Regions from separate parts of the Rhizobium sp. CFBP 13644 genome, predicted to be linked through region 3. Evidence: predicted binding sites of a transcription regulator. Region 3 holds the regulator's gene; each other region holds the start of a gene.
What was found. Region 3 encodes LexA, which represses DNA repair genes until DNA is damaged. Its sites were predicted from a motif close to TGTTCNNNNTGTGTTCNG; they were not measured.

Region 1: the regulator LexA is predicted to act here: its motif matches at 1,299-1,316, upstream of IFT53_RS04460 (DNA recombination protein RmuC).
Region 2: the regulator LexA is predicted to act here: its motif matches at 1,163-1,180, upstream of IFT53_RS02140 (PA0069 family radical SAM protein).

Annotation. Positions count from the first base shown of each region.
Region 1 is NZ_JACYVF010000001.1:929,407-931,609, reverse strand. Features, by position in the region: gene IFT53_RS04465 (ribokinase) at 1-9, opposite strand, end outside; gene IFT53_RS04460 (DNA recombination protein RmuC) at 71-1,273, opposite strand; gene def (peptide deformylase) at 1,418-1,930, shown strand; gene fmt (methionyl-tRNA formyltransferase) at 1,982-2,203, shown strand, end outside.
Region 2 is NZ_JACYVF010000001.1:444,031-446,233, reverse strand. Features, by position in the region: gene IFT53_RS02140 (PA0069 family radical SAM protein) at 1-1,102, opposite strand, end outside; gene IFT53_RS02135 (glycosyl transferase) at 1,287-1,814, shown strand; gene moaB (molybdenum cofactor biosynthesis protein B) at 1,827-2,203, opposite strand, start outside.
Region 3 is NZ_JACYVF010000008.1:50,793-52,995, forward strand. Features, by position in the region: gene kdsA (3-deoxy-8-phosphooctulonate synthase) at 1-525, opposite strand, end outside; gene lexA (transcriptional repressor LexA) at 769-1,491, shown strand; gene IFT53_RS18320 (glutathione S-transferase family protein) at 1,838-2,203, shown strand, end outside.

The sequences.
Region 1 (2,203 bases), on a different contig from region 3:
TGTGATCATGCGGGTCATTCCAAAGGGGGTAAAAACGAAGTCGAAACAGACGGCGACTTTGCCGGGTGTATCACTCGTCGTCAACCACCCTCAGCTTAGGCGAGCCGGCGCGGACCTCTGAAATGCGGCGCAGTTGCTCGGCTTCGAGATGGGCGATTTCCTTTTGTGAGGGCGCAAAATCCAGGCTCTCGATTTTGACACCGCGCGCCAGAACCTTGTCAGACGAGGTCAACATCATGTCCACGTCCTTTTGCACCAGTCCGAAATGCGACTGCAATTTGCGCGTCCTCTCATCCAGCCGCCGTACATCGTCCATCAACAGCGCCACTTCACCCTGAATGAGGTGGGCCTGTTCTCGCATACGCTGATCCTTCAGCACCGATTGGATGACCTGCACGGACAGCATCAGGAGGGACGGGGAAACAATGACCACGCGGGAGCGGTGTGCGCGCTGGACCAGATTTTCGAAATGCTGGTGAATATCTGCAAAGATCGATTCCGAGGGCACGAAGATAAAGGCGGTGTCCTGGGTTTCACCCGAGATCAGATATTTGTCCGCCACATCGCGAATATGCACTTCCATGTCCCGACGAAACTGCTGCGTGGCGGCCCGCTTGGCCTCAGGCCCATCATCGGCTTTCAGCGCATTCCAGGCTTCGAGCGGAAACTTCGCATCAATCACCAGCGGAGGCGCATTGTTCGGCATTCTGATCGTGCAATCGGGTCGAAATCCGTTAGAAAGCGTGGGCTGCAAGCTATAGGAGCCGGAGGGCAGGGCGTCGGCAATCAGTGCTTCCATGCGCGCCTGCCCGAAGGCGCCACGTGTCTGCTTGTTGGAGAGGATGGCCTGCAAGCCGATCACATCCTTGGCCAGATCCTGAATATTGCCCTGTGCGGCATCGATGACCGCCAGTCTTTCCTGCAACTTGCTGAGATTTTCATGCGTGGAGCGGGTCTGCTCCGTCAAGGTGGTGCCTATCCGCTGCGACATGCCGTCCAGACGGTCGTTCAGCGTCTGGCTCATTTCGTTCTGACGGGCGCTCAGGCTCTCCGTCATCGCGGCAATGCGCCCATGCAGTTCCGACTGAGTTCTTAAAAGCTCGGTGATCTCATCCCGCGACTGGTCAACCACCGGCGGCCTTCGCAAGATAAGGATCGCCGCGACAAGACACCCGACAAGGATGAGGGAAAGCAGTGCGCCAACCGATATGTCGTTGCCACCAAGACTGAAAGCTGTCGTACCAAGTGCGTTAAAATCAATGTTCATAAGCAAATCTAACAGATTTCCCGTGATTCGTCAGATCAAAGCATGAACATTTCCACGGCACAAATGAGTCCGCTTTTTCGGCTTTCGTGCCGTGAATGGTGCCTTCTATTTTTTGTTTCCTCGAAAGAAGAGATGCGTTATGGGGAAGCCATGACGATCAAACCTCTTATTATTTTGCCTGATCCTTTGCTGCGCCAGCAATCCAAGCCCATCGAACAGGTGGATGCCGAGATCACGCGTCTGGCCGATGACATGCTGGAAACGATGTATGATGCGCCGGGCATTGGCCTTGCTGCCATTCAGATCGGCGTGCCGCGCCGCATGCTGGTCATCGATATCTCGCGTGAGGATGAAGACCGCAAGCCAATCGTTTTCATCAATCCTGAAATCCTCACCGTGTCGGATGATGTTTCGACCTATGAGGAAGGCTGTCTTTCGATCCCTGATTATTATGCAGAGGTCGAGCGTCCGGCAGCCCTGACATTGGCCTACATCGATCGCGATGGCAAAAAGCAGATGCTTGAGGCTGACGGTTTGCTGGCAACCTGTCTGCAACACGAAATCGACCATCTGAACGGTGTGCTGTTCATCGACCACATTTCCCGATTGAAGCGGGAAATGGTCATCAAGAAATTCACTAAAGCGGCCCGCGCAAAATTCTGATCCGCCGATCTCTTCAGATCGACGGGTCCGTCTGCGGGACAGGGGGCATCCATGGCACTTCGCATCATTTTCATGGGTACACCGGACTTTTCCGTTCCCACCTTGCGTGCCCTTGTCGATACGGGTCATGAGATCGTCGCTGTTTATACGCAGCCGCCGCGTCCCGGCGGACGTCGCGGACTTGATCTGCAGAAATCGCCTGTCCATCAGGCTGCCGAATTGCTCGGCATTCCGGTTCTGACGCCTCTCAATTTCAAGGCAGAGGAAGACCGC
Region 2 (2,203 bases), on a different contig from region 3:
GCAGCTGTATGCCGCGGCGGATCAGGCCAAGCCGTTTGGTCGTCATCTCAAATCTGCGTCCAATCTGCCACGCATAAGGACCTGCACCCTTCATCCGCTTGCCAAATTCAGCATCGTAATCCTTCCCGTCCCGCATGGAGCGCACCAGCGACATGACGTGCTGATAGCGGTGCGGATAGTTTCTCAACAGCCATTCGCGAAACAGCGGGCTGACCTCAAGCGGCAGGCGCAGGAGAACATAGGATGCTTCCGTTGCCCCAGCTGCCTTTCCAGCTTCCAGCACGCGTTCTATCTCATGGTCGTTCAGCGCAGGGATGACAGGTGCCATCATCACAGCCACGGGAATGCCAGCCTCCGTCAGTGTCTTTATCGCCTCCAGCCGCTTGGTGGGGGTCGATGCGCGTGGCTCCATGCTGCGAGCAAGCTTGCGGTCGAGGGTCGTGACGGAAATTCCCACCTTCACCAGACCCTTGGCCGCCATTGGTGCCAGAATATCAATGTCACGGGTAATCAGCCCGGATTTGGTGACAATGGCAACGGGATGCTCGGCTTTCGCCAGGACTTCAAGGATCTGGCGCATGATGCGCCATTCCCGCTCGATCGGCTGGTAAGGATCGGTATTGGTGCCAATGGCGATGACCCGTGCCTTGTATCCCGGCTTGCCGAGCTCGCGTTCCAGAAGTTTCGCAGCGTCCGGCTTGGCAAACAGCTTCGCCTCGAAATCCAGTCCTGCCGACAGCCCCATATAGCTGTGCGAAGGTCTTGCGAAACAGTAGATGCAGCCATGTTCACAACCCCTGTAGGGATTGATGGAGCGATCAAAGGGAATGTCAGGCGAATCATTGCGCGTGATGATGCTGCGTGGCTTTTCGATCTGAACCTCAGTGCGAAACTCCGGCAATTCCTCGATGATCTGCCAGCCGTCATCCACGGCCTCGTGCTGCAGGGTCTCGAAACGTCCGCCCGGATTGATGCCCGCCCCACGCCCGCGCCGACGGTCGATCTCGATCCGTAGACCCGATGCATCGGCCAGGGCATTGGCAATATCTGGCGTATGGCCCGGCTGAAAAGCAGCCTGCCCCGAAAGCACATGTTGTCTCATCTGGATACTCCTGACCGGGTGAACCGGCTTGGTGGATGACCCGATTCATAAAGCAGGAATGAGAACAAGACAAGAACAAAATACCGAAAGACTCGATAGCAATTTGCTCTGCCTTGCGTTAAAAATTCAGGCGAGGAAATCAGATCGTGTTTCCGAAGCTGGGGATTACAAGCTTGCCTAAGACATGCTGACAGTCATTATGGAATGCCGGGATCAGGAGCCGGAACTTGCGCATACCTTGTCCACGCTTGTTTCCGGTGCGGTGGAGGGGCTGGTGAGCGACGTGATCATCCTTGATCATGGCTCCACGGACGGCTCGTCTCGCGTGGCCGAGGCAGCAGGTTGCCGGTTTGAAACAGACTGGGATATGGGCCAGATCATAGCGTCGGCGCGCGGTGAATGGATACTACTGATGGAACTGGGCGGCCGCCCACAGAGCGGCTGGATTGAGGACATCATGGAATATACGGCGCTGAACACACGCCCTGCAAGATTTGCGCCGTCGCGCCATTACCGTCCATCCTTGCTATCACGCCTGACGCACCGGAGCCGCCCGCTGGAGTACGGCCTGCTGCTGAGGAAGGCGGATGCGGTGGCGCAATCCAGCGGAAGGCTGGGTCGCATCGGACTGGATATTTTCCTGAAGGGACAGAAGGCGAGGCGTCTGAGCGCAGAACTCATTCCAGCCTGGGCTTTGCGCAGAGCGTCCTAGCAGACGTTTTTTCTAAGCGCCGCGCTTCAAATGCTCGTCAAGGCGCGGCATGATTTCCACGAAATTGCAGGGCATGTGGCGGTAGTCCAGCTGTGCTTTCAAGATGCCATCCCATGCGTCCTTGCAGGCACCAGGAGAACCCGGCAGGACGAAAATGAAAGTGGCATTGGCAAGCCCTGCTGTTGCGCGTGACTGTATGGTGGATGTGCCGATTTTGTCATAGGAAATGCGGTGGAAAACCTCGGAAAATCCATCCATGCGCTTTTCAAACAGGGGCTCCAGCGCTTCTGGGGTAACATCGCGTCCGGTAAAGCCAGTGCCGCCGGTGGTAATCACCACATCAATCGCATCGGACAGAGTCCAGCTGCGAACCTGCTCCAGAATGGCGA
Region 3 (2,203 bases):
GCGTTCGCAGAGCAGGACATTGGGGTTGCCGCTGTCATTCAGCTTGGCCAGCACGTTTTTCATGTCCCAGGGTGCCAGAAACTGGCCCTTCTTCACATTGATGACGCGGCCGGTCTTGGCAGCAGCGACTAGTAGGTCCGTCTGACGGCTGAGGAATGCCGGAATCTGCAGAATATCTATGACGGGCGCAACAATGACGCACTGCTCTTCGGTGTGAATGTCCGAAAGGACTGGAAATCCGAACTGCGCCTTCAATTCTGCGAAAACTTCAAGCGCCTTGTCGATGCCAATGCCGCGCTGGCCCGAAAGCGAGGTGCGATTGGCCTTGTCGTAGGATGATTTGTAAACCAGACCGATTCCCAGCTTGCCGCAGAGTTCGGCCAGCGTTTCGGCAATCATGAAAGCATGGTCGCGGCTTTCCATCTGACACGGACCGGCAATCAGGGAAAATCGTTCGGTGTTCGAGAAAGAGACCGCTCCAGCACCCTCGCCGGCAATGACCTTCAGATTGTTCGTCGCACTCATGGTTTTCCCTTGGAACAAATGAAACAGTGCACGGGCATCGCGCCCGATCTTAGCAACGCATGTAGCAGTAAGCCGACAGCGAGTCACGGTATAGGAACCGTATTCGGCGGGATTGTGGGCATCGCTGAAACTCGTTTGTACTTTCACTGAGTTTTAAGGGATTGCAGAACACATATGGAACAGATAGTGTTCGTTCTGTATTTGTTTCCCGAATCTCCGCCTCGAATCGTCAAGGGTCTCTTCATGCTCACGCGCAAACAGCAGGAACTGCTTCTATTCATTCATGAGAGAATGAAAGAGTCCGGCGTGCCACCATCTTTCGATGAAATGAAGGATGCACTCGAGCTTGCCTCAAAGTCAGGCATCCATCGGTTGATCACAGCCTTGGAGGAGCGTGGTTTCATTCGCCGGCTACCGAACAGAGCGCGTGCGCTTGAGGTTATCAAGCTTCCCGAATCATATTCGCCCCCAGAAAAGCCACAGCGCGGCTTCACGCCAAGCGTTATTGAAGGCAGTCTCGGCAAAACAGCAGCTGTTGAGCAACGGCCTCAGCCATCGTCTTCCAACAGCAGAAATTCCGAATCAGTCAGTGTACCGGTCATGGGACGCATTGCAGCGGGCGTGCCAATCTCCGCCATTCAGAACAACACTCATGATGTGGTCGTGCCGATGGATATGCTGGGTGCGGGTGAGCATTACGCGCTTGAGGTTAAAGGCGATTCGATGATCGAAGCCGGTATATTTGACGGCGATACCGTCATTATCAAGGATACCAGCACCGCAAATCCCGGTGATATCATCGTGGCTCTGGTGGACGAAGAGGAGGCAACGCTTAAGCGCTTCCGTCGCAACGGCGCGTCTATCGCACTTGAAGCTGCGAACCCTGCTTATGAAACCCGCATATTTGGACCCGACAGGGTCAAGATTCAGGGAAAGCTAGTTGGTCTGATCAGGCGTTATCACTGACCAGCCTGACAGGCTCTTGCCTCGCTTTTCAGGCGCAGTCTTAACTCTGTTGACGCTCGCGGGACCTCAAGTCACAGCGCGGTGATAGAATTGGTTAGCCGGGTATCGACTCCATTACGATTGTGTGATTTTGAGTGAATTTTCCGTTATGTCGGCAGATACTTATGGCATGGAAATGCGCCGTTGCGTTTGAAGGCGGTGCTTGTGACCCGGCATTGATCGCCACGTTGGTGACGGCCATCAAATAATTTGAATGATGCCATCGCTGTGGATGGCTTTATGCAAGAAATTCTCTCGTTTACTGATAGTTTTCTCTTTTTGATCGCTGCCTTCTGGAGCGCCGCCCATGTATCAACTTTTCATCGCCAACAAGAATTACTCGTCTTGGTCGCTGCGCATCTGGGTGCTGATGCGCACGCTCGGAATTGGATTTTCCGAGCGATTCATGCGTTTCGATGACAAGGACCATGCGTTTTCGGAGTTTTCACCGACATCGAAAGTTCCCTGCCTGGTGGATGTTGATCTGACAGTATGGGAATCGCTAGCCATCACCGAATATCTTGCGGAAAAGCATGATGGCGTATGGGCAGCGGATGCAAAGGCGCGGGCCTGGTCTCGCTCTGCCGCTGCGGAAATGCATGCCGGCTTTTCGACATTGCGCAACAACCATCCGATGAGCGTTGGTCTTCGGATACGGCCGTCATCCATATCG